Regions from separate parts of the Kitasatospora sp. NPDC051170 genome, predicted to be linked through region 3. Evidence: riboswitches for the same ligand, from Rfam matches in the RefSeq annotation. Region 3 holds a riboswitch; each other region holds the start of a gene.
What was found. A riboswitch is a leader RNA that binds a small molecule or an ion and turns the genes downstream of it on or off. The one in region 3 is predicted to bind cyclic di-AMP.

Region 1: it holds a riboswitch for cyclic di-AMP, as region 3 does, so the genes downstream of both, ACIBCA_RS07150 (transglycosylase family protein) here and ACIBCA_RS07965 (family 16 glycosylhydrolase) in region 3, are expected to answer to the same signal.
Region 2: it holds a riboswitch for cyclic di-AMP, as region 3 does, so the genes downstream of both, ACIBCA_RS14780 (M23 family metallopeptidase) here and ACIBCA_RS07965 (family 16 glycosylhydrolase) in region 3, are expected to answer to the same signal.

What each region holds. Positions count from the first base shown of each region.
Region 1 is NZ_JBITFA010000003.1:10,099-15,783, forward strand. It holds gene ACIBCA_RS07135 (ATP-binding protein) at 83-604, shown strand; gene ACIBCA_RS07140 (DUF397 domain-containing protein) at 975-1,238, opposite strand; gene ACIBCA_RS07145 (hypothetical protein) at 1,810-2,742, shown strand; cyclic di-AMP (ydaO/yuaA leader) riboswitch at 3,181-3,346, shown strand; gene ACIBCA_RS07150 (transglycosylase family protein) at 3,333-4,628, shown strand; gene ACIBCA_RS07155 (hypothetical protein) at 4,770-4,970, shown strand; gene ACIBCA_RS07160 (LacI family DNA-binding transcriptional regulator) at 5,032-5,685, opposite strand, start outside.
Region 2 is NZ_JBITFA010000005.1:393,932-399,616, forward strand. It holds gene ACIBCA_RS14765 (TetR/AcrR family transcriptional regulator) at 1-54, opposite strand, end outside; gene ACIBCA_RS14770 (alpha/beta fold hydrolase) at 143-967, opposite strand; gene ACIBCA_RS14775 (YiaA/YiaB family inner membrane protein) at 1,094-1,378, opposite strand; cyclic di-AMP (ydaO/yuaA leader) riboswitch at 1,576-1,734, shown strand; gene ACIBCA_RS14780 (M23 family metallopeptidase) at 1,747-2,589, shown strand; gene ACIBCA_RS14785 (hypothetical protein) at 2,685-3,593, opposite strand; gene ACIBCA_RS14790 (GNAT family N-acetyltransferase) at 3,632-4,177, shown strand; gene ACIBCA_RS14795 (sensor domain-containing protein) at 4,341-5,081, shown strand; gene ACIBCA_RS14800 (hypothetical protein) at 5,149-5,685, shown strand, end outside.
Region 3 is NZ_JBITFA010000003.1:203,048-208,732, forward strand. It holds gene aceB (malate synthase A) at 1-568, opposite strand, end outside; gene ACIBCA_RS07955 (IclR family transcriptional regulator) at 737-1,534, shown strand; gene ACIBCA_RS07960 (hypothetical protein) at 1,613-2,263, shown strand; gene ACIBCA_RS07965 (family 16 glycosylhydrolase) at 2,353-3,636, opposite strand; cyclic di-AMP (ydaO/yuaA leader) riboswitch at 3,638-3,804, opposite strand; gene ACIBCA_RS07970 (MoaF-related domain-containing protein) at 4,154-4,483, shown strand; gene ACIBCA_RS07975 (alpha/beta hydrolase) at 4,630-5,685, opposite strand, start outside.

The DNA.
Region 1 (5,685 bases), 190 kb from region 3:
CGAGCGGCCGAGCGAGTCGGAGGTGACCGGCATGACCCCGGCGGGTCCAGCCGTGTCCGCCCCCTTATGGGAGGAGCTCTTCATGAGCACCGGTACGGCTTTGGCGGTTGACCCCCTTGTGGTCACCTGTACGCTCGCGCCTCGCTACGAAGCCGTCAGAACCGCGCGCGACTTCGTCAGAACCGCTCTCGACCGCTGGGATCTGACGGAACTGTTCGACGACGTCGCGCTGGTGGCCTCGGAACTGGTCACCAACGCGCTTCGGCATGCGATCGGCGCACGGCCCGACCCTGCGGGCGGCGCCCCGGGCGAGGTCGACTTTCCCATACAACCGACGGCCGCGGGCAGACTGCCGATCCGAATAAGCCTGGTCCACCGCGCCCCGCAGGTCGTGTGCGCGGTCAGCGACCCGAGCAACGTCGGACCGGTGGCCCGGGAGGCGGACTTCGTCGCGGAGTCCGGCCGCGGACTCCACCTGGTCGAGTCGTTCAGCCGCTCCTGGGGCTGGCACCCCCTGGGCAGCGGCAAGGTGGTCTGGGCCATGTTCGAGGCGGAGCCCGCGAGCGGCTCCGAACTCGGTGGACGACACCGTCGTTCGGCCTAGGCCGACACCGCGGCACCGCCGGACGCGCAGCCGTCCGAGGTGCGGACGGTCGTGGCGAGGCCCCGGGAGGACCACACCCCGGGCGCCGTGGGACTCCCTGCCCGTACGCCCCGATCGACCCGTACAGACCGATCTACCCGCACAACCCGCGCAAGCCGATCGACCCGATCGACCCGTACGGACCGCGCGATCCTTACGCGGCGCTCGACCCGAACGCAGTGCCCCGGCTCTGCCCGCCGCCCTTCGACGCGGCGCGAGGCGCCCCGGTGAGGACCCCGCGGACGACTCCGCGGCGGGCTCCGGACAAGACAAAGGCCGTCGTGGTGTCAGCACCCACGACGGCCCCCAGATGAGGTGGCGGCGGCCCCCGTCAGACCGCCAGGTGGTCGAACTCCCCGTCCTTGGCACCCAGCAGCAGGGCCTCGATCTCGGCCCGGGTGTAGATGAGCGCCGGCCCCTCCGGGAAGCGCGAGTTGCGCATCGCGACCTCGCCGCCGGGCAGGGCCGCGAACTCGACGCAGTTGCCCTGGGAGTTGCTGTGCAGGCTCTTCTGCCAGACCACCCCCTGGAGTTCGGTGGCGGCCATCCCGTTGTAGGGGCCGTAGGAGCCGTGCTTGTCCTGCGAGTCGTGCATAGAAATCTCCCGAAGAGATCCGGAGTTGTCGTCCAGCGCGGCGCTCCCGGCACGCGCCGAACGAACGGACCGGCCCCGTACCGGCCCGGCACAACGCCTCACTTGACGTGATGATAGCCGCAGTGCACGTGCATCAGCACGGGACATTGCAGGTGCACAAGCCCTTTCACGGGCAGCCGCGAACTCTTCACGGACCCTTCCCCTGACGGTGCGTAAACGGACATAGCCGATGGAATCGGTGGCGGCCCGGCCACCGACCGTGAGCATCCCTCCGCTGAATGTTGATCTTCGGACGCCGGGAGTCGCACCACCGTGACCCTGCGTCAGACCCGCTCGTCCACACATCCGGGCTGTGAAACACATCACTCGCCACCGGTGCAACTTCCGGCCCCTGCGGTCGCGTCAGACGACTGCACTCCAGGTCACGGGGGCCCGGTGGGGATTCGTCCGTTTTGGACGCCTTCCTCCCCGGGCGGTGGAGGCGGGCGCACGGACCCGCCGACGCGCCCCCGGGCAGCGCGTACGGCAGCCGACTGCGGGCCTGACGGGGCGATGTCCTACGATCTCCGGCATGAGCACCGCAGCCATCCCGGGCGCGCCACTGCCCGTCCGTACTCCAGGCTCCCGTGCGCGGGGGCGCCACCGCCGTCCCGAGCGCCCCGAGATCCCCACCGGCAGCCCGGCCCTGGTGCTGGCCGTGCCCGCGACCGCAGGGCCCGAGTCCCGCTCCGTCGTCGAGGAACTCCTCTCGATCGTGCGCAGCGAGCAGAACGGCGTCCAGACGGCGGTCGGCTACCTCCCCGGCCAGGGCACCGAGGCCGAGGGCGAGCACACCGTCGCCGGGCTGCTGGCCTCGGCCGCCGAGGCGGGCCTGCCCACGCCCGTCGTGGTTCCGCTGGTGCCGGGCGCGCACGGCTTCCTGACCGACCTGCACGCCGTCGCCGCCGAGTACGGCGCGAGCGTGACCGACGCGCTCGGCCCGCACCCGCTGCTGGCCGAGGCCGTGCACGTGCGGCTGTCCGAGGCCGGGCTGGCCCGGGCCGACCGGGCGCGGCTGTTCGCCATCGCCACCGCCGCGGACGGGGTCGTGCTGACCGTCGTCGGCGGCGAGGAGGCGGCGGCCGCCGCGGGCATCACCGGCGTGCTGCTCGCCGCGCGCCTGGCCGTGCCGGTCGTCGCGGCCGCGCTGGACGTGCCCGGCTCGGTGGCCGGCGCCGTCGAGCACCTGAAGGAGACCGGCTCCCAGCGCCCGGCGCTGGCCCCGCTGGTGATCGGCCCGGAGGCGGACTCCGAGCTGCTCGCCACGGCCGCCGAGGAGACCGGCTGCCCGTCGGCGGCCCCGCTGGGCGCGTACCCGAGCGTGGGGCAGCTGATCGCCTCCACCTACCTGGCCGCGCTGCCCGCGCCCTCCCCGGAGGCCCTGGCCGAGGCCGAGGCGTCCGCGGAGCCCTCCCAGGGCTCCCGTGGCGCCCACGCGGCCGCCCAGGCGCCCGTGGAGGGCTGAGAAGCCCGCGGCGAGCCCTCGGAGGGGGCCCGGAACGGCCGAAAGGCGGTTCCGGGCCCCCTCCGCATTTCCGGTTCCGGCGCACCGACGGGGGCGCAATGTCCGTTCTGGTCTCTTTTGTCGACGAATGTCGATGAATACGGGAAATGAGCCGGCGCCCGCATCCTGGACACTCCCCCGGCACGAAAGGCGCGCCCCCTCCGCGCTCCGACGCTCCGTCACTCCCGACCTGAGGCGGAGCCAGTTCCGGGAATTCGAAGCCGCCTTGCCGATAAACGATCATTTCCGATCTTGAAATGCGCCCATTCGGCAATTTCCGATTTCCCGTGATGCACATCACAGCTATTTGCGGATTGAAGTTCGGTCTGCTTAACGTGCTCCCCGTTCGTAACCACACGGACCCAGTTCATCCGCGACGCCGAGTCCTGCCGTCGGATGTACCTGGCAGCGCGAAACGCACCACGGCAGGAGCGGGGGAACCAGGTAAGTCGCCCTCGGCCGTTCTCCGGAACGGCCAGGGGCTAGGGGTGAAGCCGCGCAGCGCGCGGCCGGGCAACTCCAGCCCGAATCCGACAGCTCACCTCGCAGGCGTGGGAGAGGACCGCGTCTTCATGCTGCCCACCAACGGCAACCGCCTGTCCAGCCGCACCCGTCGCGTGATCGCCGCCCTCGGCGTCGCGGGCGTCGGCCTCACGATCCCCTGCCTCACCACCACCACCGCCTCCGCCGCCTCCGTGGCCACCTGGGACAAGGTCGCCCAGTGCGAGAGCAGCGGCGACTGGAGCATCAACACCGGCAACGGCTTCTACGGCGGCCTGCAGTTCACCTCCAGCACCTGGGCCGCCTTCGGTGGCACCTCGTACGCCCCGCAGGCGAACCAGGCCACCAAGGACCAGCAGATCGCCGTCGCCGAGAAGGTCCTCGCCTCGCAGGGCCCCGGCGCCTGGCCCGTCTGCTCCGTCCAGGCCGGCCTGACCAAGGGCGGCGGCGCCCCGGCCGTCGACACCTCGGCCGCCAAGCCCGCCGCGAAGCCCGCCGCGCCGGCCGCCCCCGCGCAGGACCAGGCCCAGGCGCAGACCCAGCCGCAGACCCAGACCCCCGCCCAGGGCGGCAAGGGCGCCTGGGCCCAGAAGAAGGCCCAGCCGCAGGCCCCCGCCCAGCAGGCCCCGCAGGCTGCCCAGGGCACCCAGGGCGCCTACACCGTGGTCGAGGGCGACTGGCTGTCCACCATCGCGGACAAGCACAACGTCCGCGGCGGCTGGCAGCACCTGTACGAGCTCAACCGCTCGACCCTCACCGACGGCCCGGACACCATCTACCCGGGCCAGAAGCTCAGCTTCGACGAGGCCGGCACCGCCGCCAAGTCCGGCTCGGACTTCTCCTGGTTCGACCGCTCCCAGAAGTCCGGCTCCACGAACGGCGGTTCCTCCGGCAGCGGTACCGTGAACGCCAAGCCGGCCGCCCAGGAGCAGGCCGCCAAGCCGGCCAAGCCCGCCGCCCCCGCCCAGCAGACCCAGGCCGCCACCGGCAGCATGGCCGCCGCCGTCTCCTTCGCCCAGTCGAAGGTCGGCCAGGCGTACGTCTACGGCGGCACCGGCAACGGCGGCTGGGACTGCTCCGGCCTGACCCAGGCCGCGCTGCGCGCCGCGGGCATCTCCGTCCCGCGCGTCGCCGCCGACCAGGCCGCCGCGAGCACCCACGTCTCGCTGGACAGCCTGCAGCCGGGCGACCTGCTGTTCTGGTCCAACAACGGCCAGGACTCGGGCGTCTACCACGTCGCCATCTACATCGGCGGCGGCCAGTACGTCGAGGCCGCCAACCCGTCCTCGGGCGTGCGCGTGCAGACCGTCGCCAACTGGGCGCCGGACTTCGCCGGCCGCGTCTGACGCACACCGGGCGCCGATGAAGCGCCGAGGTGACCCCCCGGGGAGAGTCCTGCCACTCTCCCCGGGGGGCTTCGGCATTCGCATGGTCAAACCCCGGGCCAACGGGCATGCTGCTGCTCTGCACCCCGAGGAGGAGTCACCATGGCCCAGGTCACCGTCACGCTCGACGCCAATCTCGCGATCGACGTGATGATGCTCGCCGGTACCAAGAACCCTCAGGACGCCGTCGAACTCGTCCTGCGCGACTACCTGGCCCGAGGCCGCCGCACCGAGACCCGTACCGGTGAGTCCGCGGACGGCCACCGCCTCACGGTCGAGCGCCCCACCTCCCAGGAGGGCTGAACGCACGACGGGAGGGCCCCCGGAGAGCGATCGCTCTCCGGGGGCCCTCCCGTACCGGGGCTCAGCGCGTACGCGCCCCCGTGGAGCCGCGCATCACCAGCTCCGGCTGGAAGACGAACTCCCCGCGCTGGGCGGAGTTCCCGCCCACCTCCTCCAGCAGCGCGTCCACCGCCGCCGTGGCCATCGCCTCGACCGGCTGGCGGATCGTGGTCAGCGGCGGGTCGGTGAAGGCGATCAGCGGCGAGTCGTCGAAGCCGACCACCGAGACGTCCTGCGGCACCGCGAGGCCGCGCTGGCGCACCGCCCGGATCGCCCCGAGCGCCATCATGTCGCTGCCGCAGACGATCGCCGTGCAGCCCTTGTCCAGCAGCGCGCCGGCCGCCGCGTGCCCGCCCTCCACGCTGAACAGCGTGTGGTGGACGAGCCCCGCGGCCTCCTCGGCCCCGAACCCCAGCACCTCGCGCATCGCGGCGGTGAAGCCCTCGATCTTGCGCAGCACGGGGACGTACCGCTGCTGGCCTATCGCCAACCCGATGCGCTCGTGGCCGAGTTCGGCCAGGTGCTGGACGGCCATCCACATCGCGGCCCGGTCGTCGGGCGAGATGAACGCCGCGTCGATCCGCTCGCTGAAGCCGTTGATCAGCACGAACGGGACGCCGCGCCCGGCGAGGCGGGCGTAGCGGTCGTGGTCGGCGGTGCTGTCGGCGTGCAGGCC
Region 2 (5,685 bases), on a different contig from region 3:
GAGGCCGAGGGCGTGGTCGACGACCTGCTCGGGGTTCAGTCCTACGCGGGGCATGGGGGTGTCTCTCTCCGTACGAAGGGGCGGGCGCGTGATCGGGCGCGTGATCGGGGTCGGGAGCGGGACCGGGTGCGGGCTCGCGGTGTCAGCCGCGCTCGGCGAGGAAGGGCAGCAAGGCCTCGGCGACGGCCTGCGGGTTGTCGGCCATCGGGTAGTGGCCCGACCCCTCGATCATCACCTTCTCCGCCCGCAGCGCCGCCGCCTGCCGCCCGGCGACGGCCGCCGGGTCGGGGAAGTCGGGGTCCTTGCTGCCCATCAGCACGATCGCCGGGCACCGCACCCCGGCCGCCCAGCCCACCGGCGCGGAGTCCCCGCCGACGTGCCCGCGGGTGGCGACCTTGCGGCCGGGGGTGCGCAGGGCGGCGACCAGCCCGTCCACGTACGCCTCGAAGTCGGCGGGCTTGGCGCCCGGGTAGGCCATCTTGCGGAGGTAGAAGCCCCAGGCGGCGGGCCAGTGGACGAGCATCGTGCCCATCACCTTCATGACGGCCTTCATCAGCCCGCTGGGCGGGTTCTCGACGAAGGCGTCGATCAGCGCGATCCCGGCGACCCGCCCGGGCGCGTCGAGGGCGGCGCGCACCACGGTGGCGCCCGTGTAGGACTGCCCGACCAGGACGGCCCGCTCGATGCCGAGGTGGTCGAGGAGGGCGAGGGCGTCCCCGGCGACCGCGGCGGGGGAGTAGTCGTCCCAGGCGATGCCGGACTCGCCGAAGCCGCGCAGGTCCATGGTGATCACCCGTCGGCCGGCGGCGGTGAGCAGCGGCCTGAGGTGGCGGTACGCGGTGCGGCTGTCGAGCATCCCGGGGAGCAGGAGGACGGGGAGGCCCTCGCCCTGCCGGGTGTCGTCGAAGGCGATCCGGCCGCCGGGGAGGTCGAGGTACTGGGTGGCGGGGGCGGTGGTGCCGTTCATGGGTTCTCTCCTCGGTCCGGTGCGGGGTGCTGCGCGGTGCTGCCGATAGCCATAAAGCTAAGGCTAATAGCCTTAGCTGTCAAGCTATCGGCGCCACGGATCGAGGATTCCCAGGTCGGGGCCCTGTCAGGCCCCCTGGAACGGATCGTGCTCCGCCAGCAGCTTCTCCAGCCGGGCCTGGTCCACCCGGGCGACGGTGTCGCCGGCCTCCTGTCGGTCCCGGATCACCTTCGCCAGCGTGAAGGCGGAGGTGACGGTGTAGAGCAGGCCCACGCCGAGGAAGGCGCGGACCCACCCCCCGACCGGCAGATAGGCGATCCCCGCGGCGAGGGCCGTGGCGGAGACGCCGAAGGACAGGACGGCCTGGACGTAGTACGCGGCCGTGGTGCGTGACTGCATCGGTGCGCTCATGGCGCCCAGCATGCGTGCGCTCCGGCCCTTGGCACATGAGTAGCGGTACTCAGTCGGGGCCGTGCAACGGGGGATCGTTCGTTGACGTCCCCTCACCCGCTTCCCGGTCGTCCCGGACGAACGGCTTGGAATCAGAGCCTCCTCGGATTAACGTTTGATAACGCAGCGCGGTCTTCAACGCCGTACCCAGACGGCACCGTGCGCCGTCGCCTAATCCCACCGGCCGGCCTTCGGGCAGGTCAGGGAGCCGGGGAACCACGTTCCTTGGGGTGAATCGGCGGGGCTCCGGCCCGGCCGTAGGAGACCTTCCTGCTCCGAACCCGTCAGCTAACCCGGTAGGCGCGAGGGAAGGAAAGGAGCGCGCCCCCGTGGCGTCGACGCACACCCCGGCACACCCGGCCGGCCCCGCAGCCGGTACCCAGCTGCTCGAACATCCCGGCCACGACGGCTTCGAGCCGGACGGCCCCCTCGCGGCCGAGACCGAGACCAACCGCCACCGGATGCCGCGTCAGACCCGCGGCGCCTCCCCGCTGCTCGGCGTCACCGCCGTCGCCGCCACCCTGGGTGCCACCGGCTTCGCCTCCGCGACCCCGGCCGCCGCCCCCGCCGTCGAGGCCCCCGACGAGACCCCCGTCGCCCTCGCCGCCGACCCCGGCCTCGCCCTCGCCGCGCGCATCCAGCAGCAGGCCGACAGCCAGCGCACCGCCGCCGAGGAGGGCGCCCGCCTCCAGGCCGCGAAGGAGGCGGAGGCCAAGGCCGCCGCCAAGGAGGCCGAGGCGAAGAAGGCCGCAGCCGAGGCCGAGGCCAAGAAGGCCGCCGCCCTCACCCTGCCGGTCTCCGACTACCGCCTCTCCGCCCACTACGGCCAGAGCGCCCGCTACTGGGCCCACCTGCACACGGGCCTGGATTTCGCCGCCGACACCGGCACCCCGGTCATGGCCATCGGCCAGGGCACCATCACCTCGGCCGGCTGGTCCGGCTCGTACGGCTACCGGATCGTCGAGACCCTGCCCGACGGCACCGAGATCTGGTACTGCCACCTCTCCTCGATCATCAAGGGCTCCGGCAGCGTCACCGGCGGCCAGCAGATCGGCAAGGTCGGCGCCACCGGCAACGTCACCGGCCCGCACCTGCACCTGGAGGTCCGCCCCGGCGGCGGCGCCCCGGTCGACCCGGAGACCTGGCTCGAGCAGCGGGGCCTCACCCCCTGACGGATCGCGGAAGGGCCCCGGCGCTCGCCGGGGCCCTTCTCGCACCGCTTCCGTCGTGGGACTACTCCAGTAGTGGCACTACTCGCGTAGTGCCACTACTCCTGTAGTTCCGCTTGGTCCGCCTGTTCCCCGGGTTCCGCAGGCACCTGCGCCAGGTACGCGTCGATCTCCTCCGGACCGGGCTCCGGCGCCAGCTCAGGGAACTCCTCGACCAGCAGCCGCGCCAGCCCCGGCACCGTCCACTCCCCGAACAGCTCCAGCGCCGCCCGGGCCGCCGCGTCCTCCAGCCCCTCGAAGTCCCCGGCCAGCTCCTCCGGCATCGGCCGGCCCAGCGCCGTCAGCTCGGCCAGGTTGCGGTAGCTGCGCCGCATCAGCCCGTGCTCCAGCAGCCGGCGTGCGCCGTCGGTGGCCATGCCCACGGACAGCGCCCGGGCCGGGCCCCAGCCCCGCTCGTCCGGCTCGTCCAGCCACCCGGCCTCGGCCAGCGCCTCGAACGCGGCGTGGCGCTCCTCCTCGCCCAGCTCGGCGAAGGCGCCCAGCCAGTCGCGCACGGCGGCCTCGTCGGACACGTCCACCCCGTGCGCGTGCAGCAGCAGGGCGTACAGCCGGGGCCAGGTCACCAGGTCGGCGCGGCGCAGCAGCCCCGCGGCGACCTCCCCCTGCCACTCGGCCTCGGCGTGCAGCCGCTCCTGGCGCTTGGCGTTGAGCCGCTTGGTCGCCCGCTGGTGGTCGACCAGCAGCCGTACGGCGTCGCCGTACGCCAGGGGGTCCGCCTCCGGCGCGGGTTGGACGTACAGGTGCAGCCGCTCGTACAGCAGGTGCTCCACCGCGTTCGAGGTCAGCTCGGGCCAGCCGTCGTGCATCCTGCCCTCGCCCAGCTCCAGCAGCGCCAGCACCGTCCGCAGCGGCTCCTCGGCCACCGGTGGGCGGTCCTGCCCGGCCGCCCAGGCGAGCAGGTCGGCGGCCCTGGTGCGCGGGGCGAGCCGCAGGTCTTCGTCGTTCATGCTCCGACGGTATCCGCGCGCGAGTAGGGTCGGCAGCCATGGTCCCCGTCCAGCTCACCGGCTCCCGCCTCGCCGTCCGCGAACACCACCACACCCCGGAGGAGGTGGAGGCGCTGTACGCGCTGTTCGGCGACCCGGAGGTCACCCGCCACCTGCCCTTCGGACCGCGGACGCCGGAGGACTGCGCCGACCAGCTGGAGCTGTACGTGGAGGAGGCCCTGACCGAGCCCCGGCGCGTCTACCGCCTCGCCGCCGCCCTGCGCGAGGACCCCGGGGCCGCACCGATCGGGCAGGGCTCGCTCTTCCTCGGCCGCCACCGCAGCGCCCACCTCGGCTACGCGCTGCGCCGCGACGCCTGGGGCCTGGGCTACGGCGGTGAGCTCGCCCGGCTGCTCTGCGGCCTCGCCTTCGGCCCGCTGGGCGTGCACCGGCTGGTCGCGGTGGTCGAGGTGGGCAACCCGGCCTCCTCGCGGGTGCTCACCCGGCTCGGGTTCCAGCTGGAGGGGCGGCTGCGGCACGACGTGTGCAAGGACGGGGTCTGGTCGGACGCGTTCCAGTACTCGCTGCTCGCCGACGAGTGGTAGGACGAGTGGTAGGGCGAGCGGCAGGACGAGCGGCAGCCGGCCCAGGGGGGTTAACCCCACCCCCGATCCGCCGGGCCTCCCGATGTTCCCCGGTGCCCCCGTTCGGCCAGACTGGTGGTCGTCAAGGAGTACGAACCACCGCGAAGGGCCGGGGGAACGGAACATGAGCAGCAGCCACGTCACGCAGGACGCCGAGTGGGACTTCGGCGGCTACGGCGACGACGCCGGCCCGCGCCCCGCCCGGGCCCGCCGCACCGAGGAGCCGCCGCCGTTCTGGCGGGCGCCGTTCTCCGCGCACTACTTCCGCGAGGTCGGCTACGCGCTCACCGGCCTGCCGGTGGCGATCGTGGGCTTCGCCGTCTCGATCACGCTGTTCTGCCTCGGCCTCGGCACGGCCGTCACCTGCCTCGGCCTGCCCGTCCTGGCCTCCCTGACCGTCGCGGCCCGGGGCCTCGGCCGGATGGAGCGGGCCCGGGTGCGCTCGATGCTCGGCGTGGACGTGCCCGGTCCGGCGCCGGTGCGCCCGACCCGGCCGGGCTTCTGGGGTTCCGTCACCGCGCGGCTGGCGGACGCGGCGGGCTGGAAGGCCGTGCTGCACCAGGTGGTGATGTTCCCCTGGGCGATCTTCCGCTTCGTGATCACCGTGGTGTTCCTGCTGCTCGGCTGGGCGATGACGCTCTACCCCGTCTACCACTGGGTCTTCCCGACCTACGTCGACTGGCCCGGGTACCGGGTCTACGACTTCACCGTCGACGGCGGGCACTACGAGTACTACGTCCAGTCGCCGGCGCAGATCGCGGCCGTCTCCGTGCTCGGCCTGCTGCTCGTGTTCCTCACGGCGCAGCTGGTGCGCGGCCTGACCAACGTGGACCGGGCCGCCGCCGAGGGCCTGCTCGGGCGCTGAACCGGCCCGGGGTCCTCCTGAGCTCTCCCGGGGTGCGGGCGGGGGCGGTGCGTGGTCCGATGGCCGCGTGGCCGCCCCCACTCGCACCCCGGACGTCCTGGTGACCTCCCGGCCCCTGGACGAGTACTGCGCCCTGTTCGACCTCACCCGGGCCGGCCTCGCCGCTCTCCCCGGCCCGCTGCTCGACTGCCCCGGCGGCGCCGCCGGACTGGCCGCCGAGGCCCGCGAACTCGGCTGCCGGGTGGTCGCCGCCGACCCGGCGTACGCCCTGCCGCCGCCCGTGGTCGCCGCCCACGCGCTGGCCGCCCGCTCCTCGATGGCCGCCGCCATGGCCGAGCGCCCGCACCTCTACCCGCCCCCGGGCCGCCCCGGGAGCTACCTGCGCAGCTGGGACCGCGCCCGCCGGCTGTTCACCGCCGACTCGGCCGACCACCCCCAGCGCTACGTGGCCGCCCTGCTGCCCCGGCTGCCCTTCGCGGACGGCACCTTCGCGCTCACCCTCAGCGGGTACCTGCTCTTCGCCTATCCCGAACTGTTCGGCCCCGAGCGGCAGTTGGCCGCCCTCGTCGAACTGGTCCGGGTGACCTCCCCGGAGGGCGAGGTG
Region 3 (5,685 bases):
GGCCGAAGTCGACGAACGCGCCGGCGACCGGGGTGCCGTCGACCAGCAGGTGGTTCTCGTCGAGGTGCCAGCCGCGCGGGCGCACGACGACGGTGGCGAGTTCGGCGGCGGGCCTCAGGGTGTAGGACTTGCCGGCGTAGGTGGTGAAGTCGATGCGGCCCTCGAAGGCGTCGGTCAGGTTGATCTGACCGCCGATCACGTTCTCCCAGGTCGGGGAGGTGGCGTCCTCGAAGTCGGCGAGCCAGATCCGCGCACCGGAGTTGAGGGCGTTGATGACCATCTTGCGGTCGGTGGGCCCGGTGATCTCGACCCGGCGGTCCTGGAGGGCGCGGGGCGCCTCGGCGACCTTCCAGTCCCCGGCGCGGATGCCGGCGGTCTCGGGGAGGAAGTCCAGGGTACCGGTGGCGGCGATCTCCGCGCGCCTGGCCCGGCGCCGGGCGAGCAGTTCCTGCCGTCGCCCCTCGAAGGCGCGATGGAGTCCGGCGACGAAGTCGAGCGCCTCCGGGGTGAGCACCTCCTGCGCCCGGGGGATGTTCGGACCGGCGACAGTGACGGGATCTGCAGCCATGAGCAGGACACTCCTAGAGACGGTTGAGCCTGACTTCCGCGGTCGGAACCCACCTGTCGGCGAGTCCGATTCTGTAAGGTGGACACTAGTTTCCGCGATACAGAATTTCAACGGGTTGTTGAAAGATCGCCGGGACTCTACTCCGCCCCGACAGCGAAGGGAACTCCGGTGGCCCGTACCCCCGAATCAGCATCGACGACCGGCGCCGACCGCGCGAGTGGCGGCGTGCAGTCCGTCGAACGCGCCTTCCAGCTCCTGGAGGCACTGGCCGACTCCGGCGGCGTGGCCACGCTCAGCGAGCTCTCCGGCAGCTCGGGCCTGCCCATGCCCACCATCCACCGGCTGGTCCGCACCCTCGTCCAGCAGGGCTACGTCCGCCAGGACACCGCCCGCCGCTACACCCTCGGCCCCCGGCTGATCCGCCTCGGCGAGACCGCCGGACGCCTGCTCGGCAGCTGGGCCCGCCCGTACCTCGCCGAGCTCATGGAGGCCACCGGCGAGACCGCCAACCTGGCGGTGCTGGAGGGCGGCGAGGTGGTGTACGTCGGGCAGGTGCAGTCGCGGCGCTCGATGCGGATGTTCACCGAGGTCGGGCGCCGGGTGCAGCCGCACTGCACCGGCGTCGGCAAGGCGCTGCTCGCCCAGCTCCCCGAGGACGAGGCACGCGCCGTCCTCGGCCCCAACCCCCTGCCCGCGCACACCCGGTTCACCGTCACCGACCCGCAGGAGCTGATGCGCCAGCTCGCCGAGGCCCGCGAGCGCGGCTACGTGGTCGACGACCAGGAGCAGGAGATCGGCGTACGCTGCATCGCCCTCGCCGTCCCGGGCGCGCCGACGCCCACCGCGCTGTCCGTCTCCGGCCCCGAGGCCCGCGTCCGGGCGCTGGAGGAACAGACCGGAGCGGCCGCGCTGGTGCCGGTGATGCAAGGGATCGCCGCACGGCTCGGGCAGGTCCTCGCGCCCTGACGCTCCGGCGCGACCACAAACCGCCCGCTCCCCCGTCCCCGCTCCCCCGCTCCCCCTTTCGGGCGGACGACGGGCGGGTTGCACCCGGGCCGCGGCGGCGGCTGCGCCACCCTGGTGCGGACGCCGCCCGCGACGGTGCGGGCGGGCGCGGCACGAGAGCAGGGTGAGCCGGACATGGTGGTGCGCGGACGAGCACAGGGAGGCGTCGTCGTCGGCAGGACCGTCGCGGCGGCGGTCTGCGCGGCCGCCCTCCTGACCCCGGGGTCGTCCCTGGCACCGCCCGCGCCCGTCCTGGTCGCACAGGCCTCCCCCGCGCCCTCCCCCGCGGCCTCCGACTCGAAGCTGGAGGTCGTCCGGATCGACCCGGACCCGGCCCCGCCCGGCGGCACCACCACCGTGCACGCCTTCGTCGCCAACCGCGGCCCGGAGACGACGGCCTCCCCCTTCACCGTCCTGGTCGCACTGCCGCAGGGCGTCTCCCCGCAGGGCCCGTACTTCCCCGCCGACTGCGAGGTGCTGCGCCGCGGCCGCCTGGTGCGCTGCGTCTTCGGCCCCGGGCTGCCGCCACTGCGCACCGCGACGGCGCTGGTGCCGGTGCGCCTGGACCCGGAGCTGCGCCCGGGCCGGCTCGGCGGCGGCTGGGTCGCGGTGCGCAGCGCGGACGACCCGGAGGACGCGGGCACCCGGCAGCCGTACGACCTCACGGTCGCCGAACCGGCTGCCGGGTGACGTCCTCCGGGCCGTCCGTACTGACAGTCCGTCCCAACAGTCCGTACTACCTGTCCGTCCTGACAGTCCGTACGTCCCGTCCGCGCTTCCTAGCGGTAGACGCGGACGTAGTCCGCGGCCATGGTGATCGGGGTGTTGCCCTGCGGGGAGGGGTGGTACTTCCCGGCGGACACCGACAGGTTGAGGATCAGGTACGCGGACCAGTTGGCGCCGACGCCCTTGCCGTCGGAGTGGACCTTGACGCCGTTGACGTACCAGTCCACCGAGTTGGCGCCGTAGTAGGTGCCGATGGTGACCCACTGATCCTTGGCGACGGTCTTGGGGTTGGTCCAGTACTCGGGGTTGCTGGGGTTGACGTGGTTGGTCAGCTCGAGCAGGTTCGGGTTGTCGGGGTGGTACTCGAAGGAGTCGATCTCCCCGTGCGCGCCGCTGTCGCCGTTCCAGGTCCACAGCGCCGGCCAGGCGCCGGTGCCCGCCGGGAGCTTGACGCGGGTCTCGGCGTAGTCGCCGGCCTTCACCTTGAAGCCCTGGCTGGAGTACTCGGTGGTGAGCAGGCCCGCGTCCCACGCCTGCTTGCCGTTCTCCAGGGTGTGACTGCCGGGCGCGGCGGTGAAGGTGGCGACGCCGCCGGAGACGGAGACCTTGCTCTGGTCGATCCAGTCGAGCTTGTTGTCGTCCGGGTTGTGGGTCTTGTAGTGGTACGAGCTGCTCTGGTCGCCGGTCCAGCGGGAGCCGTACGCGATCGGGCCGTTGAACTCCTCGTAGAAGGCCATCGACTTGCCGGCGATCGGCGCGGCCTGCGGGTTCGGGGCCGGGGTGGGCGTCGGAGTCGGAGTCGGAGTCGGCGTGGGCGTGGGCGTGGGCTTTGGGGTCGGGGTCGGGGTCGGGCTCGGGGTGGGCGTCGCGGTGGTGGAGACCACGAGCTTCTGCGAGGCCAGGTTGTGCCAGGCGCCGGCCTGGTCCTGCCAGAAGCCGAACTGGGTGTACGTGCCGGCGGGCAGGGTGCGGGCGGCGCTGGTGAAGCTCAGGCCGCTGGGGCAGATCCGCACGTTGGAGGCGTTGCCGGGGAAGTCCAGGTTGGTGCCGGCGGCGTCGCGCACGCCCACGCCCACGGTCTTCGCGGTGAAGCAGGCCGAGGAGTGGAGGGTGAGCGAGGCCGTGGTGGCCTTGTTCGCGACCATGGTGGCCGGGGCCAGGCGGTCCTGGGTGACGGTCGGGGCGGTCGCGGCCTGGGCGCCGGTGGCGGCCGGGAGGCCGAGGAGGCCGGCGCCTCCGATGGCGAGCGCGCCGGTGGCGGCGAGGGCGGCGTTGCGGCCGCGGTGGGAGGGGCGGGCGTGGCGCGCGACGCGGCGGGCCCGGGCAGGCTTGAGCATGGTGTGTCCTCTGCGACGCCTGCGAGGTGAGCTGTCGGGTTCGGGCCGAGGAAGCCCGGCCGCCTGTGGGAGGCGGCTTCACCCCAAGCCGCGGCCGCTGCGCGGGAGCGCAGGGCCGGGCACTGACCTTGGTTCCCCCGCTCCCGTCCACTGTGGTGCTCGACTGCCCGCCGGCGGGTGGACGGGACTCGGCGTCCCGGCGGCGGGGTCCGCGGGGGCGGACGACGGTTGCAGGCTAGGCAACTCGTCCGTGGGCGGACAACTCTCCGGGGCCCGTTGTCGCGCACCTCACAGTGGTGTCGATCAACCACGCTGCGTGGCGGGCGAGTTGATCACGCCGGGGTGGCGCGTACGGGCCCGGCCGACTCCATACCGGAGAATGGCGCCGCCCGTGTGGGCCCAGTCGGATAAATTGGAGGCCTGTCCTCCTACGCACTGCACAAGAGCGCGTGGGAACACCGGGACCACCAGCCCGACGCCTTGCCCGCCCACCTCCCGACCGAGGAGCCGCCCCACCATGACCACGTCCCTGCCCGGCTTCGCCGGCCGCACCTACGTCTTCCGGGTCGACAACGGCGCGGCGTTCCGCAACACCTACTCGGCCGACGGCACACGGCTGCGCTGGGAGGGCCTCGGTGAGTCGGCGGGCCAGTGGGAGGACGTGGGCCTGCATGTGGCCGAGGTCGCGCCGGAGATCTACTTCGTGAGCTGGACGGAGCGCAGCGGCATCACCGTCAGCCACGTGATGGACCTGGCCAGGCTCACCGTCCGGGCGTTCTGGACCTTCGAGGGCGAGGGCGGCCGCGTCGGCCAGCTGCACACCGGGACCCTGGAGCGGGTGGGCTGAGCACCCGCCTGAGCGCCTTCCTGGGCGCCTTCCCGAGTGCCTTCCCGAGCGCCCGCCTGAGCGCTTTCCCGAGCGCCTTCCCGTACGAACGGAACGGCGGCGGGGCCCGGAACCGGCGTACGGTCCCGGGCCCCGCCGCTGCCCTGTCAGGCGGTGGCGGACGCGGCCGGCCGGTCCGGGACCTTGAGGTGCTGGGAGAGCCACTCCAGCGAGGAGGGCAGCAGCGCGCTCCAGGTCTCGAAGTTGTGGCCGCCGTTCTCGAGCATGCTGTACGAGACCTTCATCGGGCTCTGCACCGCGTCGACGAACGCCTCGGTCTCCTGCCGGTAGTTCCCGTCGCCCTTCTTGGTGCCCGCCAGCAGCACGGACACCTTCGGCTGCGGCAGGTTCCTGAGCCGCCACAGCAGGTTCGCCTCGTGGCGGCGCTGCTCGCTGCCGCCGAAGAGGTCGCCGGTGGTCGGGTCGTCGGTCGGGGCGTCGTAGTACGCGGAGAGGGCGACGGCCGTCGGGAAGACGTCCGGGTGGCGCATGGCCAGCTTGAGGGCGCAGTAGCCACCGGTGGAGTTGCCCATGAACGCCCACGCCTGCGGATCGGTGGAGACCCGGTAGCTGGCCTGGATCGCGGAGGGCACGTCCTTGGCGAAGTACGTGTCGGACTGCGCCCCGTTCGGGACGTCCTCGCACTCGGTGTCCTGCGGCAGGGCCGGCGAGGGGCGCACCAGGACCATGACGGTCGGCTGCATCCTCCCCTCCTGGAGGAGCTTGAGCGCCGCGCCCGGGTAGTTGAAGCGGGTGATCAGGTTCTCGGCGATTCCCGGGAAGCCGGTGCTGACGATCACGGCCGGGAACTGCTTGTCGGCGTACGCGGGCTGGAAGTACTGCGGCGGCAGGTAGACGTAGCCCTCGGTGGAGAGGCGGCTGATCCTCCCGTCGATGCGGACCTTGCGGATCTCGCCGGACTGGGCGGGCTCGCGGCCCATCGCGCCGCCGCCCTTGACCGAGGCGGTGCCGATCGTGTCCACCACGAGGCGGCCGGAGGCGTCGGCCTTGTTGTGGATGACCACCGGGCCGGTCTCACCGGTGCCCAGCAGGTCGTCCCAACTGCTGTAGAACGCGAAGTAGTTGTTGGCCACCAGGCCGAGCGCCGCGAGCACGGTGAGCTGGGTGCCGAGCAGCGCGCCGATCCGGCCGAGCACCGCCTG